4 regions of the Peribacillus sp. CSMR9 genome follow, and region 1 is predicted to be linked to each of the others. Evidence: a T-box and tRNA genes for the amino acid it is inferred to sense, from the RefSeq annotation. Region 1 holds a T-box; the other regions hold tRNA genes.
What was found. The T-box of region 1 lies ahead of argS (arginine--tRNA ligase). A T-box ahead of a tRNA ligase gene usually reads a tRNA of that ligase, here a tRNA-Arg.
Positions count from the first base shown of each region.

Region 2: it has a tRNA-Arg gene. The T-box ahead of argS (arginine--tRNA ligase) is inferred to sense a tRNA for this amino acid. The anticodon was not compared.
Region 3: it has a tRNA-Arg gene. The T-box ahead of argS (arginine--tRNA ligase) is inferred to sense a tRNA for this amino acid. The anticodon was not compared.
Region 4: it has a tRNA-Arg gene. The T-box ahead of argS (arginine--tRNA ligase) is inferred to sense a tRNA for this amino acid. The anticodon was not compared.

Region 1 covers NZ_JAOPHO010000058.1:3,843-8,626, reverse strand. The annotation lists partial or broken gene N9I19_RS19495 (hypothetical protein) at 1-282, opposite strand, end outside; gene desA (Delta(5) desaturase DesA) at 645-1,676, shown strand; gene N9I19_RS19485 (response regulator) at 1,770-2,315, shown strand; T-box leader at 2,413-2,631, shown strand; gene argS (arginine--tRNA ligase) at 2,667-4,346, shown strand; gene N9I19_RS19475 (SET domain-containing protein) at 4,457-4,784, opposite strand, start outside.
Region 2 covers NZ_JAOPHO010000025.1:24,561-29,344, forward strand. The annotation lists gene N9I19_RS13100 (helical backbone metal receptor) at 1-397, opposite strand, end outside; cobalamin riboswitch at 560-735, opposite strand; gene N9I19_RS13105 (polysaccharide deacetylase family protein) at 822-1,715, opposite strand; tRNA gene N9I19_RS13110 (tRNA-Arg) at 1,913-1,986, shown strand; gene N9I19_RS13115 (hypothetical protein) at 2,162-2,392, shown strand; gene N9I19_RS13120 (hypothetical protein) at 2,730-3,068, opposite strand; gene N9I19_RS13125 (GNAT family N-acetyltransferase) at 3,480-3,956, shown strand; gene N9I19_RS13130 (hypothetical protein) at 4,265-4,432, shown strand; gene N9I19_RS13135 (DNA topoisomerase III) at 4,654-4,784, opposite strand, start outside.
Region 3 covers NZ_JAOPHO010000002.1:104,654-109,437, forward strand. The annotation lists gene N9I19_RS02335 (GIY-YIG nuclease family protein) at 1-184, opposite strand, end outside; gene N9I19_RS02340 (DUF2087 domain-containing protein) at 203-958, opposite strand; gene N9I19_RS02345 (hypothetical protein) at 1,829-2,029, opposite strand; tRNA gene N9I19_RS02350 (tRNA-Arg) at 2,254-2,327, opposite strand; gene N9I19_RS02355 (metallophosphoesterase) at 2,501-3,013, opposite strand; gene N9I19_RS02360 (XTP/dITP diphosphatase) at 3,016-3,627, opposite strand; gene N9I19_RS02365 (Ger(x)C family spore germination protein) at 3,843-4,784, opposite strand, start outside.
Region 4 covers NZ_JAOPHO010000004.1:128,411-133,194, forward strand. The annotation lists gene N9I19_RS04895 (gluconeogenesis factor YvcK family protein) at 1-195, shown strand, start outside; gene whiA (DNA-binding protein WhiA) at 262-1,215, shown strand; gene N9I19_RS04905 (HPr family phosphocarrier protein) at 1,236-1,493, shown strand; gene clpP (ATP-dependent Clp endopeptidase proteolytic subunit ClpP) at 1,603-2,211, opposite strand; tRNA gene N9I19_RS04915 (tRNA-Arg) at 2,500-2,571, shown strand; gene rpoN (RNA polymerase factor sigma-54) at 2,902-4,239, shown strand; gene N9I19_RS04925 (glutaredoxin family protein) at 4,254-4,496, shown strand; gene N9I19_RS04930 (sugar-binding transcriptional regulator) at 4,637-4,784, shown strand, end outside.

The sequences.
Region 1 (4,784 bases):
TAAGGGGAGCTCCTTACCATCAATATCTTCATCCCAGGATATTACATAACAAGAATCTTCAGCACCATTCTGTTTTAGTAACTTAGCTATATCTACTGGATCTGAATTCGGTTTCGGAATCTAAATGATGTATTCTTCACGAAGAGTTGTTCTGTAAGAATGACAAAGGTGACTTAAGGCATCCTTGCGTTTCTTGGCTGAAGACAATTCGAACAGAATTCTATCTTGGAGCCTTTTGGTGAAAAATGATTTTACAATTGTTTTCTCCATTTCCTTATCCAAACTAATCCCCCTTTACAGTTTTTCAACTGGTAAATCCATATAGTCTTTGATATTTAACATCTCTCTAAAATCCCTCGAGATTTACGACAGTTTATTATACGTTTGTCGTTTTTAAGCTTTCTATGATAAGAAAAAAATTCTTCCAAATGGAGATTAATTTGTTGGAACTATACCATCCTATTCGTAGGAACAAGGTTAGCCAGTTTTGGCTATTTTCCATTTTTTTGGTAGGGTTTTCCGTTAAAAATACCTTGTACATGACATTTGTCATCTTCTAGTCATGACACCTGGTACTAATAAAATCAGGTTGATTTCTTTATAATAAGAAATAACGAAAAAATAAAGGGAAGTGCAATTGATTAATGACCATACAAAATACTAAAAACTTGAGAAAACAAATTGCTCCTTTTGAACAATCAACGACAAAAGAAAGTATATGGCAGATCATCAATACGTTAGGGCCATTCATTATTTTATGGTACCTAGCATATATAAGTCTTTCGGTTTCTTATTGGTTAACTTTAATTCCAGCTGTGTTGGCTGCTGGCTTCTTGACAAGAATTTTCATAATTTTTCATGATTGTACGCATCATTCATTTTTTAAAAGCCGCCGTGCGAATAGAATAGTCGGGACAGTCATGGGTGTTTTGACTGTATTCCCTTTTGATCAATGGGGGCATGAGCATTCTGTGCATCACGCAACAAGTGGCAATTTAGATAAGCGGGGTACAGGGGATATTTGGACCCTTACGGTGGATGAATATTTGGCTGCGCCGCTTAGACTTCGTTTTGCCTATCGTTTTTATCGCAATCCATTGGTAATGTTTGGGATAGGTCCGATTTATGTTTTCCTTCTTAAAAATAGATTTAACCGAAAAGGTGCTAGAAAGAAGGAAAAAATGAACACCTATTTGACGAATGTATTAATCGTTGGTTTAGTGGCATTGCTTTGCCTTGCAGTAGGTTGGCAGTCATTTCTTTTAGTACAAGGTTCCATTTTCTTAATATCAGGTTCAGTGGGCATTTGGCTGTTTTACGTCCAGCACACATTTGAGGACTCTTATTTTGAAGGAAATGAGGAGTGGGAATATGTATTAGCAGCAGTGGAAGGAAGTTCTTTTTATAAGCTACCAAAACTGATGCAGTTCCTTACTGGTAATATCGGTTACCATCATGTTCACCATTTAAGTCCTAGGGTACCTAACTATAAACTGGAAAATGCACATAATAATACAGAGCCTTTAAAGAACGTACCAACGATTACTCTTGCTACAAGCTTACAGTCGCTCCGTTTCCGCTTGTGGGATGAGAAAAACAAGAATTTTGTTGGCTTTAAAGACATAAAACATTTAACGAAAAAAAGTGTTTCCGTTCAAGTGAAATCTGAATTGTAACGTTCATGAATCATTCAAAGACTCCCTTAATAATCCTTGGATTTTGGGGAGTCTTTTCTTCATATAACGACTCAGTAAAGGAGAGAACTTAAAATGATCCGAATTGTCATTGCAGAGAATCAGCAAATGCTGTTAGAGGCAATTAGTTCTCTACTCAATCTTGAAGAAGATATAGAAATTGCCGGGCAAGCCAGTAATGGAGAAGAAGCTATTACTCTTGTGCACCAATTAAAGCCGGATGTTTGTATCATGGATATGGAGATGCCTGTAAAGAGCGGGCTTGAGGCAGCTGAAGCTTTAAAGTCATTTGAATGCAAAGTGATTATTTTAACGACATTTCGAAGGACTGGTTATTTTCAACTTGCTTTAAAAGCAAATGTAAGTGGTTATTTATTGAAGGATAACCCGAGTGAAGAGTTAGCCTGCTCGATTCGCAGCGTATTGGATGGCAAGCGAATATACTCCCCTGAACTTATGGATGAGTCTTCCAACAATAATGACCAGGAAATGGGTGTGTTAGGCCTGTTAGCCGATGGTCAAACCACACTTGACCCCTCAAATCAGCAAAGCAACACAATTGGGACCGTAAGGAAATATTTTTCGACTATCAAGGATAAAATGAAGTTACCGGCTGGCTAGATAGATTTGGGATAGAGACTTTATGACAGGGTTAGATCAGAAATCCTGTGTTGACACGTTTTTTAAAATTGTGTACGATGGATTAAATCATAATATTGAAAATTCTGTGATAAAGAGAGTAGTTCATTTTGAAATGGAAAGCGAGTTAGGGATGGTGTGAGCCTAATGCAGGACGGATGAATGAAACGCACTTTGGAGAAATTTCTTGAAACGTCCAGTAGAGAACATCGGGGAGTCACCTCGTTAACAATGGAAAGTGGTCACAATTTGTGGCAACTAGAGTGGTACCACGGGAAACTATGCTCTCGTCTCTTATTTAGAGACGGGGGCTTTTTTGTTTAGGAGGGAAAAATGACGATGAATAAACCAATTGCAGCCTTAATTTCAACTGCTTTGAACAATGAAATGCCAGCAAGTGAAATAGAAAAATTAATGGAAAAGCCTAAATTGATGGAGTTAGGTGATGTCGCCTTTCCATGCTTTACTCTTGCAAAAAAGTTAAAAAAGTCACCTCAAGTGATTGCGTCTGAAATAGCTGAACAATTAAACAGTAAGTTGATCCAAGAAGTGAACGTAGTGGGTGGTTATCTGAACATCTTCGTCAATCAACAGATTGTGACGGAAAATGTGTTGCAAACCATATTAAGTGAAAAGGATAAGTATGGCGGAAAGCAGCCTGTACAGGGGAATGTCGTGATTGATTATTCATCCCCGAATATTGCAAAGCCTTTTTCCATGGGGCACTTACGCTCAACAGTCATAGGAAATGCATTGGCTAACATTGCTGAAAAAAATGGCTACAATGCCGTGCGTATTAATCATCTAGGGGATTGGGGCACGCAATTCGGGAAATTGATTGTCGCGTATAAGCTGTGGGGAGACAAGGAGGCAATCGAAGCTTCCCCGATTCAGGAATTATTGAAAATCTATGTGAAGTTCCATGAAATGGCTGAAACGGATGAATCGTTGAATGAACAAGCACGCGCTAGCTTCAAGTCGCTTGAAGATGGGGACGAGGAGGCACTGGCACTATGGAAATGGTTCAGGGATGCGTCTCTAAAAGAATTCGATACGATTTATGATTTATTGGGCATCCGTTTTGATTCCTATGCTGGTGAAGCGTTTTACAATGACAAAATGGATGTTGTTGTCGAGGAACTAAAAGAAAAAGGCCTGCTTACCCTATCCGAAGGTGCCTATGTCGTGCAATTGGAAGATATGCCGCCTTGTTTGATTACGAAAACGGATGGTGCGACACTTTATGCCACGCGTGATTTAGCCGCGGCATTGTATCGTAAAGAAAAGTATGAGGCGAAGAAAACCTTTTATGTTGTAGGAAATGAACAATCCCTGCACTTTAAACAACTCTTTAACGTCATTGGAAAAATGGGGTACGATTGGTCAAATGACTTACAGCACGTAGCATTTGGCATGATGTTAAAAGACGGTAAGAAAATGTCGACACGTAAAGGGAAAGTCGTGCTGCTTGCGGATGTTTTGGCAGAGGCAATCGAAACGGCGAAGCGAAATATTGAAGAAAAAAATCAAGCGCTTGAACAGAAAGAACTGGTTGCAAGACAGGTCGGTGTCGGAGCGGTAATCTTTAATGATTTAAAAAATAATCGGATGAATGATATTGACTTTTCATTAGAGCAAATGATGAATTTTGAGGGAGAAACGGGTCCATATGTACAGTACACATTTGCGCGTATTTCATCATTGCTGGAAAAAGGTGAATTTAAAGAACAGGTAATCCATTTTGACGCTTTAGGAGAATATGCTTGGTCAGTCATCCAACTGCTTGAGCAATACCCGGTCATTGTCCAAAAATCATTTGAACAAGCAGACCCATCACAAGTCGCGAAATTCAGCTTGCAGTTATCACGCGCATTCAATAAGTATTATGCGCATTCGAAAATCTTGGTTGAAGATGAATGGAAACAAATGAAGCTCTCATTCGCTTTTTCCGTAGCCATTGTATTAAAGGATGCGCTAAGTTTATTGGGAATTTCAGCGCCGAATAAAATGTAAAGTTAAAACGTTCTTGCATTAGCGAAGAAAACTGAATGAAAAAAGAATCCATTTTGATCAATTTTCCTTCAAAATGGATTCTTTAAAAATAAAATGGAAGCAAAAAACGCCTACTCGATGACATCGAACCATAACGGGGATTTATTATCAGGTTCACCATTGTAATTGATCGTGATTTCCTCGCCAGCCTTTATATCTTTATAAGCATAAAAGTCTATCGTTAAATCTTCTAAATTATTATCGAATGTCGCATTTGGTGTGTATGAATGATTGAATAGTGATCCATTTCCTAAGGCAGTGACAGTTTCATCGTTATCTCCCCAATAAAAACAGTGATGAAAGAGTGCAGTTTTCCTTAGATATTTCCATTCATGTCTGGGTGAAATGATGACAGGTGATACCTCAATCAGTTCATCTTTTTTAATATCCCTTGTAGCA
Region 2 (4,784 bases), on a different contig from region 1:
CCTCATTCGAATTATGGGCACTTGATGCATGGGCAAGAACAAGGTCAGGCTTCATGGAGACAATCAGCTCCGTGTTCATTTCCATTCCGCCAACTTTTTTAATTTTTTTCGTTTCTTCCGGGTAATTATCATTGTCGGAAACACCAACGACCTTTTTACCCAAACCAAGTGCAAAGACCACTTCTGTATTACTTGGTATCAACGTAACGATTTTCTTCGGTTTTTGTTCTATCGTTACTTTTTCGCCCGTTGCATCTTTAATCGTAATCGGGAAAGCGTCGTGTTGAGCATGATTCGTTTGCTGCTTTTCTTTTCCTTCATCAGTAGCGTCACTGCAGCCAACCATCATGCCTGCAGTAAGCAACATCAACAATATCAAACCAAAAATCTTCTTCATTTTCATTCCCCACAATCTTTTCATTTAATTTCTTCACCTAATAATCTCGGAAGATGCACCCAAAACAAAAAGCACCTCCCGTTAAACGGAAGATGCTTGTATGGCAACAATATCATTACGGACTCTTAGGGTCTGCCACACACCTTCCCATCCGCGTAGGTTACAGGTGTACGAATCTTGGCAGGTCTCCTGGCTCATGGTCATCGTCAACGGCACCTTCCCATATCCCCATACAGTGGTACACAGCCTTCAGCTCCCAAATACAGTGGCGGGACCGCGCTGGCATTTCACCAACTTCCCTTTTAAGTCATTAAGACACCAAATCGTTCATATGTATATAATTTTCACTGCCTTCATTATACACCATGTAAGAATCGATTATTATATGATTTTTCTGAACAAGTTTGAAATGCACCGTCCATTTTCAATGATTTGAAGCATTTTCTATCAGCGACGCGAACCCACCGACTGATAATCCAGGTGAAATCCGAACTCGATGCAAGGCATACATCCCTTGTTCCCTTGAAGCTCCTCCAGGTTCAGTAGTGGCTGCCATCTTGTATCCAGCTTCTTCTGAAAGCCTGAGACTCTCTTCATTATAACGACCAACTGGATAGGAAAGCACTGTCGTGTCCTGTTGCAGGATACGATCGAACAGATCCTTTGACTGGACCATTTCCGCTTCTTGCTGCTCTGCCGTCATTCGGTTCAGCTCCAAATGGTTGATAGTATGGCTTTCGATCGAAATCCCATTCCCGCTCATCTCCATCATTTGATTTTCAGTCAGGTGATGACCTTTATCGATGGACTTCCCGATCATGAAGACAGTCGCTTTCATATCATATTCTTTTAGTATATGGAAAGCGTCCGTGTAGTTATCTGTATAGCCATCATCAAAAGTAAGCCAGACACACTTTTCACTTGGCATCCGATTTTCGGTTAAAACGAGAAATGCTTCTTCAGGGGATAATGTATAGTAACCATTTTCCCGAAGCCAAGTCATTTGTAATCGGAATTCCTCTTTTGGTACCCGAAGGCCATTGCCTTCAGAAATGCTATGATACATCAATATTGGAAGCTGTACCGCGGACTCGGCCGTTATCCAGTCTCTCGTATCGATTCGTTCAGTATATAATTCGTCCTCCGAATCCTGCCCAGTGTCATTCTCCGCTGCTGCAGCCACTTCAATGTTATCTTTCGTGATCGGTGCAGCCGTCTTTGTGCCTATACCCTCTAAAATCCCTTGTGAGCATGCCGGTAAAATTAAAATCCCCAGCAGCGTCACCATCCATAAAACTCTATAATTCCCCACTATCATTCTCCTAATTTTTTCTAGCATAATAGTACCAGAAAACCAGGAAATAATAAAGTATTCCATTTAATGAAGAGTAAGGAAACAGGAGAGCTGAGTGCCCCCTAAGCGTCTAGATGTTTTTTTTCATAATTATTATTGCTATTAACTTGAAAAGTTTGCCTATAAGAAATATAATAAATAAGTCGTCGACTTTTTTATATGTCCCAGTAGCTCAGCAGGATAGAGCGACAGCCTCCTAAGCTGTAGGTCGTAGGTTCGATTCCTATCTGGGACGCTAATTTTATAAACCCTGTTATAATGCGGTTCTTCCGTGTTGTAGCAGGGTTTTTTCTGTTGGTATGACCGTTAAAAGCCGTAAATTGCATGTAGGATAAAAGCATTTCTGTACGTAGGAAACAGTGATATTCCATTTCACTATTATTTTTCTATGTCTGGAGGTGCTTTTTTTCATGAAGAAACACGTTATTAAACAGCGTGGAACTGCGATAAAGGAACGGAAATTGGACAGTAAGGCTACGGATAGTTTCACGATTGAATACACACTGCAAGAAGCCTTAGATATTTTTCTCCGTGCAAAAGTTGCTGAAGGTGTCCGACAGCGAACATTAGGCGAATATGTACGGCACATAAGGTATTTAACGGAATACTTATCTGTTTATCATCCGTCTTTTATGAAATGAAAAAACTAGTCGCTTTTGGGTCCATGTAACCTGCACGATGGAGCCAAGCATGAAACATAGAACCAGTTAGAAGAATCTCATTAATATCTACTCGATCAAGTTGGAGGGGATTAATGACCCTTATTGTAATTGGCTGAAGAAACAAAGGCACAAAAAAAGGAAGAGGGACTACAAAAGTCCCTCTTCCTTTTTCACTTTATTTTTTTGAAATTTTTCTTAATAAATATAAAGCGTATATGATAGCTGGTATAGCTCCAATCATTAAAATCATGTTTATTAAACCAAATATAAAATAAGAAGGCGATACATTCATTTTAATTCAACTCCATTAAAAATTTTAATCTCTATATGAATATTTTTGATAAACACGAGCATATTTACTATTTTTATTTAAAAGAGTAAGTTTGAGAGAACTAGTAAGACTTACATAGCCATTAGAAACGCTACCACTCAATTTATAATTTCCTACAGCATTCATATCATAACCTATTTTTTCAGCTTTTGAATCAGTAACATCACATGAAGCATCTACATTTGACCAAGTAGTACCTTTTGTTCCTGCTACAGAACAATATCTCATTTTCAACCCATAATTACCAACAGAATAATGATTACCTAATTTTAAGGTAGCAACAACCACCCCTACACTTTTTAATTTAACCCAAGCAGTATACAATCTTTCTCCATAATCTTTAGGTTCATGACGCCATGGCCCCATCTTTGTAGAGGTAATTGCCAGAGCCTGTATGCTTCTTGAATTACTGTTATCAACTTCATCTGTTGAACTAAGTTCAACAGATGAACCATCGCTTAATTCTATTGTTGTAGGTCCTTCAGAATGAACATTTGATTCGTCTGATAAAGCTTTCTGCTTTACCTCCCTTTTTTGAATTCAAATTGTAGTTATCATGATATGTATCGGATAAATCTTTGAAATTGGATGGTAAATAATAATTAAAAATCTAAAATATTACCATTCTTGAACATTCGGTGAACATTAATTTTAAATGGCACTAATTATTTAAATTAAGAAGATAGCTGGCTTCTTAATGGTAATATATAGAAGAAGGGTTAGGGGGAGCATTTTATGGAAAAGGTAAATTTCGTTGAGTTAAAGCATTTTTCAGATGAACATTCCGAAAAGCTAAATCAGTTTGAACTGCCTGAAGAACAAGGTCTATTTACTGCCTTGCCAAACAAGTTTACAGACGTAACAAAAGGGCAGCATCGTATTGTTATTTTAAGTGATGATGAACCTGTGGGTTTCTTTTTACTGCATTCAACAGATCGCGTAAAAGAATATTCGACTAACCCCAATGCCATGTTGCTGACCGCATTATCAGTTGATCGTGAGCAGCAGGGAAAAGGCTATGCAAAACAAGGGATGTTCCTACTTGCCGGGTTTGTTAAATCAGAATTTCCTAATTGCGATGAAATTGTATTAGCTGTCAATCATAAGAACATCCCCGCACAAAAGCTGTATGTTAGGGCTGGATTTCATGATACGGGTTTGAGAAAGTTTGGAAATATCGGCGAACAATATATTATGAATTTAACCATTTAATTCATATTCATTTTTTAATTTCGATAAATATCTGCAGAAAAATAATGGATATACATTACAGCTGGTATATAATTACACTTTTTTTTAAAAGAAATGTTTGAACCTGTCCCAGCCGGGTATACAAATACTGTAAGACATTCTCACCAAAGGAGATGATGTGCACGATGAGTACAATCAGAAGCCAATGGAACAAAGAGAATGACGCAGCGGTGTTTAGTCCCGGTGATCAGCGTTAGAGTCAATTGAAGAGTTAGATGATAATCAAAATGGGAATTACTAGTCTTCTCACCCAAAGGAGGATACTGATCATGAGTATTTACAGCCTATGGAATCCAGAGAATGATGAAGCAATTTTCAGTCCGGGTGATCAGCAGCCATTCTGTACGCTTACACTAGTGGATTCGGATAAACACACAAAAAAAACTGACAAAACACTTGAATATGAATTGCAAGGGACCGTACTGAATGAAATTTAGTCGTAGCCGCGATATATGGAAAGGGATGGAGCGAATGCTCCATCCCTTTCCACTGTCTTTTTTTATGAATTTCGCCACTTCATTAAGCGGCAATCGTATTGTCAGGAAAGATGGCCCTGAGAAGGCAGAAAACAGCAAGGATTATGCCCACTCTGCCCATACAAATAACCCCATAAAAAGAGCCCTCACTATAAAGACTAATAGTGAAGGACCCATTTCTTTTATTTATCGAATTTCAGTTTGGCCAAAGCATCCGCTAATGCAGTATTGATCGGCTCTTCTTTATTTTGCTTTTTCATATAATTGGAGACTTCATTTTTTGATACTTTTTGATTTTTATTTTGCCCTCTCC
Region 3 (4,784 bases), on a different contig from region 1:
CACCTTGCAGCACTTTATTGGTGTTCGTTCCCATTTCCAATTCAAATTGTTTACCCTTCAACGTCTTTAAATTTCTGGTGCTCCCGATAAAGATTTTATTATTTACCGTATTTCTTATTTGGTATACACCCGCTTCAACTTTCGTTTCTTTATATAATTGCTTCAATTCTTTTTTACGATCCATCTTCCTTGCCTCCAGTCATCATTTTTTCAGCCAATACTGGCCTCCATCAGGCTTCCTATCCAAAAATCCATATTCTATTAAATATCTTCTCAATAGAACATGATCATGATAAACGGCACCCAATATTTGATTGATTTCTTTTTCTTCGTATTTTCGCTCATTTTCAAAACGCTTCGTAATTTCCAGGAGAATGATTAGCCTTTGTTTTTCTTTTGGCGGGAAAGACTTTAATCCACCCTGACTGCCTTTAGGGAAATACTTTTTCAGCACAGTAATCTTTTCATCCTCGGTAACGTTATAACGATCATCGACCATCCTTGCTTTTTGATGAAGGGGGATGAACGCCGGCGCATATTCATCTTTATCTTTCAAAAGTTCCATCATGGCTAAAAACAACTTAGCCTGCCGCTCTTTCTCTTTCAACACAAAGCGATGGTTACGAATTGTGGAAGAACTTCCAATCCCCATTTCCTCCTGAACCTCAGCATCATTCTTCCCCTGGTAAAAAAGGCGAAGAAGGCGATTTTGGTGGTCCGTAAGACCTGTAAGTTTTTTATCCAGATCAATCAAGTATTCAAAAACGGAACGATGTGCACGCTCAATATGAATCCGCATATACCTCTCAGCTTCATAAAGAACCCCATCTTCCGGATATACTATTCCCTTTTCAATTGCATGTCCGCACAGTAAACAAATATACTGGCTCCCTTCTTCGATATACCCTTGTTTAAGCTCATCTTGGGATGCGCTCCAAAACATTTCAGCGTCCTTCATAAAACCAAACACTTCCTCATAAAGTTTATAATATACTAAACATAATATTAATTTGTTTGAACTATGTCAATGTTTTTACGGATTTTTTTATAATTGCACCAAAGGATATACGGATTATACCAGCATTCTTGAAAGTCGGAAGGGATTCATAAAACGAGGGTGGCAGGGATAGTGAACAAATCTTCAGGGAGCCGGGAGATGGACCTTTCACCATTCAATCAAGTTAATGATCCCCCTGGTACTATTCCGCTATAATGCATTTAATAATGGAGCGTAAATGTCGAAATATAGCCTTCATCTATCTTATCTAAATAATATGCTGTATAAGAGCGATAAAGCTTTTAGAGGAGGATATATCATTGAAAGATGAACACGAACAGATTGTTTCTTCAAACCAAACCATAACCATTTGGCATTTCATCATTTATCGGAACAATTCAAGGCATCACTGCCAGAATTACGTTATACGATTATGAAATACTTTTACAAACCCAATCAAGTACAAATCAACTAAGTGAAGAAGATGATAAAAGCTCCAAACCTTAAATAGAACTTGATAAATATAAAAAAAAGCATCATGCTTCAGTTTGTAGACACAAGGGGCCTTCTTTGGAACGGGTGTGCGAGACTTCTGCTTAGAAAAGCGCGCTCAGGGGAGACCCCGCAGGCACAAAGGCGCCAAGGGCGGACCGCCCGCGGAAAGCGAGTGCCTTGAGGTAACGTTCAAATTGTACAAACCCAAAAAAAACTGCAGACAAACTCAATTTTCATCGAGTTTGTCTGCAGTTTGAAGCATCCATGATTGGATCCTTTTTTCTATGGGGCATATGAAATTCGTAGTATAAGTCCTTTGTTAAAGCTTATTAAGTATTAGCTTGGCACAAACTTAAGTATCCCTTCCAGATAAACACCTTGTTCTTTTCGCGAGCATTCCCTCAACTTGATTCTTCCCTCTTTTTCTAGCTCCTTGGCTAATTGGACTACCTTAGTTCCATCTTCGGATATTTCGACTGAAAAGAAATTGCCCCGAGTGGAAGTTTGAATGAACTTGAATAATCTATCTTTATTCATTTAAACATCTCCTTATTCATAACAAGTTCGACATAAAAGATCATCCACCTGCGATAAATACGAAATAAAAAACTTCTTTTCTGCATACAACCAATATTAATTCAATGGATGCAAAAGAAAATGCATTCTTTCTACGTTCATTTCATATTCCCTCGTTAACTTAAAACAGCTCAGAAAAAGTAAAAAAGCCAAAACCTTAAAAGGTTTTGACTTTTTTCTGTTAGTGTCCCAGGAGAGATTCGAACTCCCGACCGACGCCTTAGAAGGGCGTTGCTCTATCCAGCTGAGCTACTGAGACGTTTATGATATAAGTTGCGGTAAAACTTATGTATTACCTTAACTGTTCCCTTAGGACACTTCTTATTATAGTAGGATATCAAAAGGAAGTCAACGGTTTTTCAAAAAAAGTTTTTTTCTTTTTTTAAGAACCAGGAAGCGGGGAAAAACGCTTCCTGTTCATTATACATGAAGTCATTCCATTTGATAAGCATTTCTTAGATCCTCAACGATTTTTCCTTCAAGGTCATAATAGATGATTTCAAGTTGGTCATTTCCAATCTCCAAAATGGCATAGGTCTTCTCTTTTCGTCCCCGCGGCTGGCGTATGCTTCCCGGGTTGATGAAGAGCTTGCCGTCAATCAATTCGGAACCTGCAGCGTGGGAATGACCAAAACAAATAATATCTGCTTCAGCCTCTTCACTTTTATACGCTAAATTCATCAAGGTCATATTTATGTTATAGAGGTGTCCATGCGTAACGAAGAAACGCTTGCCTGAGATATTCTCCACAATATCATCCGGATATGCCGAATCATAGTCGCAATTCCCGCCAACGGCCAAAAACTCCGACATGTGAGGGTCATTTTTTTCCAACTCTGAATCACCGCAATGGATCATGGCGGCGACCTCTTGTTTATGACGGTCGGCAATCATGCTGATTTCATGAGTTAAGCCATGACTGTCACTCATTATTAGCACTTTCATCGTCACATTCCTTCTTCCCTTTTTAGAAATAGATCAAGTTTTTCATCTAGAGCCCTCAATGCGTTGGCACGGTGGCTGATTTGGTTTTTTTCCTCTTTTGTCAATTCAGCGTTTGTTTTACCCTGTTCCTCTACAAAAAAGATGGGATCATAACCAAATCCATTCGTTCCTGAGGGCTGTTCCGTGATCAAGCCTTCCATCGTTCCCGATACCGTAATCGTTTCCTGGTTGGGTGACGCTAGTGCCAAGGCGCAATAAAATCTTGCCGTCCTAGCCTCTTTTGGCACGCCTTCCAGTTCGCGGAGGACTTTTTCCGTGTTTGCTTCATCACTCTTGGCCTCTCCAGCATAGCGGGCAGAATAAACGCCTGGACGGCCCTCCAATGCATCTACAATCAATCCGGAGTCATCAGCAATGACAAAGTGGCCTAGCTGATGGGCAATGGTCTCTGCCTTCAGGATCGCATTTTCTTCAAAAGTTGTACCTGTTTCCTCCACATCCGGTGCATCCAGTACATCGAGAAGCGTTTTGACTTCATACCCTTTAGCAGAGAACAAGCTTTCAAATTCCTTTGCTTTCCCTTTATTTTTCGTTGCAATGATTACTGTCTTCATTTTTCATTTCACCCTTTTTCATTTTATCGGCACGGGAGCTCTTTTGGGGCTGAGAAAGAATTTGCTGTCATTCGTCATATGTAAAAGCCGATTCTTCTCCAGTGCCAACGGACGGATTCAGCGCTGCCTATCATGATCAACAACAGCCGCTGAATTTTCCTGATAAGTTAAGTCTAACACAACTCCCTCATCTGCAATAACCTGAAACTTATTAACTAACGTTTGTAATTTTCACTATGTTCAATATGGATATTAACTTTTATGTTATTTATTGAAGTCTTATCAAAGGAATTAATAATTTCATTATCCCACTTATTAACATGGTATCTGTATGCCTTTTCACTTATGTTAAAAAGGTCTGTATTGATTTTTTCCCCCGCCCCCAATGTCTTTAAAATATCTTGTTTTACTTTTGTTTCCACCTTTTTTTCGATTTTTCCCATATCCAAGTTGTCTATATTCTGTTTCAATATTCCATTTGCTTTAACTTCTAAATCATATAAGGGTTCCTTTTGTTGTTCCAATACTTTGATGTTTGTTTTGGGTTCCATTATTTCAACACTTACCTTTTGTTCGTTCAGCGAAAAGAATATCACTGTCGCCTTATTTTCAACCCATTTTAATCCTATCAAATCTTGTTTACTTACGAACCCTTTATACTGTTGTTTTGATAAAACATAGCCGCCATTCAACGTTGGTATCTTTTTTTCTTTCCCCCTGTCTGTGTAATGACGCTCATTTATTACTAAAGAGGGAATTAAAATGGAACCAACCGGTTGATAAAATTTCGAAACCAGTTCACTGAATTTTAACGGAGAAATGAAATAGTTTTCATTAATAACGGTCTCTGGCCTTTGAATGATCGTGAATAAGTTAGGAAGATTAAAGAAACTATCACTGTTAAACACCTTTTTAATATCCTCGTTTGTAACAAACAGCCATGAATTGTATCGCAATAAGGGCTCTTTCCCTACATATTCAATGAAATCCTTCATTTTCTTATTGATTACATCCTCGCTTAAAATGAAGGAGTTAACATGCCCGATATAAAGTGGCAATGCTGCATTTTGTTCTAATTCAGTAAATGCTTCTTCGATACTTTCCCCTTTACCTTTCCCAATGAGAACACCAGTTTTTTCTTGTAATGCTGTGGCCCC
Region 4 (4,784 bases), on a different contig from region 1:
CAGCAACGTTATCAAGCTGAATATGCCAAACCGGTCATGTATGATGTGGAAAGTTTAAAACGGATGGGTCTTGAAATCATACAAGAACGCATTTTCAGCTATGAAGGGAATGTAATACGCCATGACACGAAAAAAGTGGCGGATTTGCTTTATAATATGCTTGTAAATGAAACAAAAAGCCACATTGTTCCGTAGATATAAGCGGGGACGGTTTTTTGATTGATAAAATAGATTACCTGCGTTCGATTGGGGGTGAAATGGATGTCTTTTGCTTCAGAAACGAAAAAAGAACTTACTACATTAGAGGGAAAGGATTGCTGCGGAAAAGCGGAATTGTGTGCGCTTATCCGGATGAACGGATCCCTTTCATTTTCTAATCGGAAGCTTGTCGTGGATATTCAAACTGAGAATGCTGCGATTGCCAGAAGGATTTATACGCTGCTGAAAAAAAGTTATGAGGTCCAGGTCGAGCTTTTGGTCCGTAAAAAGATGAAGCTTAAAAAAAATAATGTTTATATTGTCAGGATGTCATCTGGAGGGCAGCGGGTTTTAACCGATTTGGAAATTTTAGGCGACGGCTTTGAAATTCTCCATGCTATATCCGACACTATTGTTGGGAAGAAATGCTGTAAGCGTTCATACCTAAGAGGTGCATTCCTTGCGGGGGGATCGGTGAATAATCCGGAAACGTCTTCCTATCACCTTGAGATTTTCTCACTTTATAAAGAGCACAATGATGCCCTTTGTGAGCTAATGAATAAGTTTGGCTTGAAGGCCAAGACGCTTGAACGCAAAAAAGGGTACATCATTTATTTGAAAGAAGCCGAAAAGATCGCTGAGTTTTTAAGCATAGTCGGTGCCCATTCAGCCTTATTAAGATTCGAGGATGTACGGATTGTCCGTGATATGCGTAATTCAGTAAATCGACTTGTGAATTGTGAAACAGCCAATTTGAACAAAACGATTGGTGCCTCATTGCGCCAGGTTGAAAATATCCATTACATTGAGGATACGGTAGGACTAAGCATTTTACCGGATAAGCTTCGGGAAATTGCGGAGCTTAGGATAGCATTTCAGGATATAACCTTAAAGGAACTTGGAGAAATGGTATCAGGAGGAAACATCAGTAAGTCAGGGATTAATCACCGATTACGCAAGATTGATGAAATAGCTGACAGGCTCCGTGGGGGAGAGGCTATTGCTGCGAAAAAATAAAGCTAACAGGGGAGATCAAGATGGTGGAAAAACAAGTTGAAGTAAAACTGAAAACAGGTTTGCAAGCCCGGCCGGCCGCTCTTTTTGTACAAGAAGCTAACCGCTTTCATTCGGATGTTTTTCTAGAAAAAGAAGGAAAAAAAGTGAATGCGAAAAGTATCATGGGATTAATGAGCCTTGCCATCAGTTCTGGCGTGTCCGTTAAGTTAATCGTCGAAGGACGCGATGAAAAGGAAGCAATAGAGGCATTGGAAGAGTTCATTCAGCAAGAGGGGTAAAATAAGAGGATGCCAAAAGTGCATCCTTTTTTTTATGATTTTTCACATTATGTGAAAAAAGGCTCCGAAAGTCGCTTAAGACGACTTTCGGAGCCTTTTGTATCATTTTTTATTTAGAGTCTTTTTTGTCATCAAGAATGCTGCGCGTGATGACTTTGTCAATCAAGCCATATTCAAGAGCTCTTTCGGAAGTCATGAAGTTATCACGTTCCGTATCTCTTTGAAGGACTTCAATAGGTTGACCAGTACGTTCTGCCAAGATTTGGTTCAGCTTATCTTTCAAGTGAAGGATACGGCGGGCAGCAATTTCAATTTCCGTTGCTTGACCTTGGGCTCCTCCAAGTGGTTGGTGAATCATGACTTCACTGTTTGGCAACGCATAACGTTTGCCCTTTTCACCAGCGGCCAATAGGAATGCACCCATGGAAGCGGCCATACCGATGCATACAGTGGATACATCAGGTTTGATATACTGCATAGTATCGTAAATGGCCATACCGGAAGTGATGCTTCCACCTGGGCTGTTGATGTATAAAGTGATATCTTTTTCAGGATTTTCCGCTTCTAAAAATAGTAATTGAGCAACAATTGAGTTGGAAACATTATCGTCAATTCCACTTCCTAGCATAATGATCCGGTCTTTTAATAAACGGGAGTAAATATCGTAGGCACGCTCCCCACGACTTGTTTGTTCGATAACTGTAGGAATTAAATTCATGTTCATTTCCTCCTTCGATTAAGAGAATCATTTAAATTCTTTATGTATGTATGATACACTTTTTGGTCAATTTAGGTCAAACAAAACAAACCCTATAATGGATAATTTGTTCGACAATTTTCTGGCAAGTCCCCTTCCCGAATAGATTTATTTATAATTATGCCGCACAGGGATGAATTTCCACATTACCCATAATACCCAAAAGGTGAAGTTTTAAACCTGATAACCCTTGCAAAGGATGGGATTCTATCATATAATGAAGTCTGTCGAAAAAAGATTTTCTATTTCGCCCTCGTAGTGCAACGGATAGAACGCAAGCCTCCGAAGCTTGAAATGCAGGTTCGATTCCTGCCGAGGGCATTACCAATCTCCTGCTTAATAAAGTGGGGGATTTTTTATTGGTCAATTCAATTAGAAGGCATCAAATGGTTCCTTGCGATTTTTGATGGATTTACTCGATTTCCGTAAAATTCCATCGAATCATGGTATTTCACTCCCTTGCCTCAAAATATTCGCCCCTACCATTGAAAAATGGTGATTTTTCAGTAAAAGTAGTTGTGAAAATCGCATTTCTAACATATAGTATTTAAAATAAATACACTATTCAGAAAAAAACGTAAGCGTTTTCATGGGTTTTTGTGTAGAATTTTCTCCTGATAATGTAAAATGGAGTGGGGGAGGGATGAATCGATGAGTATGAATATGAAAGCAGGACTTTTTCAACAGCAAACATTAAAGATGGCAATGACCCAGGAGCTTATGCAAGCAATTACATTGCTGCAATACTCCTCACAGGAGCTATCGGCATTCTTAGAAGATAAAATGGTGGAAAATCCATTACTGTCCCTAGATCAGCCAACATCTTCTTTATTTCAGCCAACCTTTGACCGAAAAAAGGGAAAACGGACTCTTAAAAATACGTATGATGCCAACTATTGGATTGAACAGATCAGTGAAGATACACTATCGCTTGAACAGCATGTCATGTCCCAGGTGAATCACCAGCAACTTTCCGGTGAGCAGCAGAAGGCGATGCTACTATTAATTCATAATCTTGATGAAAACGGTTACTTAAGGACTCAGCTGGAGGATATATGTGTTCCAGGCATATCTTCAGTCGTTTTGGAAGAGAGCCTTTCGATTTTACAGCAGCTAGAGCCGCATGGAATTGCAGCTAGGAATCTTCAAGAGTGCCTTTTACTTCAGGTAAAAGCAGAAGGGATGAATTTGCTGGCAGAATCGATCATAGAAAATCATTTCCTCGATTTTGCTGAAAAGCGTTGGAAGGACTTAAGTAAGAAAATCGGTGTTACAATGAAGGAGATTCAAGAAGTCTTTGATTATGTCCAGACGTTGAACCCGCGTCCAGCTTCACTCTTTTTTCAGGAAAAACCTTCTTATATAGTGCCGGATGTGGTCGTGGAAGTTCGTGATGGGGTACTGCTTGTGGGGAATTATGATGGCAACTCACCAAATCTTAATGTGGATAAAGGGTATTTGAACCGAATGAAGAGCCATAAGGACCAGGGAGTGCAAAAGTTCATCCAGGATAAGTGGCAGGAATATCAATGGATCTCTAGAGGGATACAACAGAGAAAAGAAACGATATTGAAGGTTATTCAGTGCATCGTCGAAAAACAGCCGGCGTGCTTTCGTCATGGCCTTAACCATTTGAAGCCGATGACGATGAAAGAAGTCGCCGACGAGATTGGTATTCATGAATCTACAGTTAGCCGGGCCGTTAAAGGAAAATACGTGCAGACACCATTTGGCACAATTGAGATGCGGATATTTTTCACTACTTCTTTACAGTCAGTCGGCCTTGATGAGGATATGTCGGGCATGCAAGCAAAAAAGGGCCTGCAGGCAGCCATCAATGGTGAAAATAAACAAAAGCCGCTTTCGGATCAAGATTTGGCAGAACGATTGAAAGTGGAGCATGGAATTATACTGGCGCGCCGAACGGTCGCCAAATACCGGGAACAATTAGGGATTCCTTCTTCTTCTAAACGAAAAAGATATGATTGAAAAGGATGAGTGATTTGAAATCAAATGCATTTGTTTTATATAGTAGGGAAAAATGTCCATTATGTGATAAAGCCAAGCAGATACTTGAAGAAGTGAAATTCGAGTCAGGCATAGGGTATAAGGAAATCGATATCCATACCGATGATGATTTGGTTGAGAAATTCGGATTGATGATCCCTGTTGTAGAATGGAAAGATGATATCGTTCAATTTGGAAATGTTGATAAATTAGCTCTAAATAGGCTTTTCGAAAAATAATTTTTCAAATCATTTGAAGAAACATTCCGTTCCTGCTAGAATAAAATATGTAGCAGGAATATTTTTTTTGGTGTAAGTGGGACAAAAAACGACTACGTGGGACATTATGTGTCCAACTTAACTATTTAGGAGTTTTAAATATGCGTACATTACTCGAGGTACAAAGAAAATTATTACCTGATTTCCTTATGGCTATGCAAAAAAGATATGATATCCTGCGTTATATCAAAATGATGCAGCCAGTTGGAAGGCGAAGTCTGGCCGTGAGCCTTAATTTGACTGAGCGGA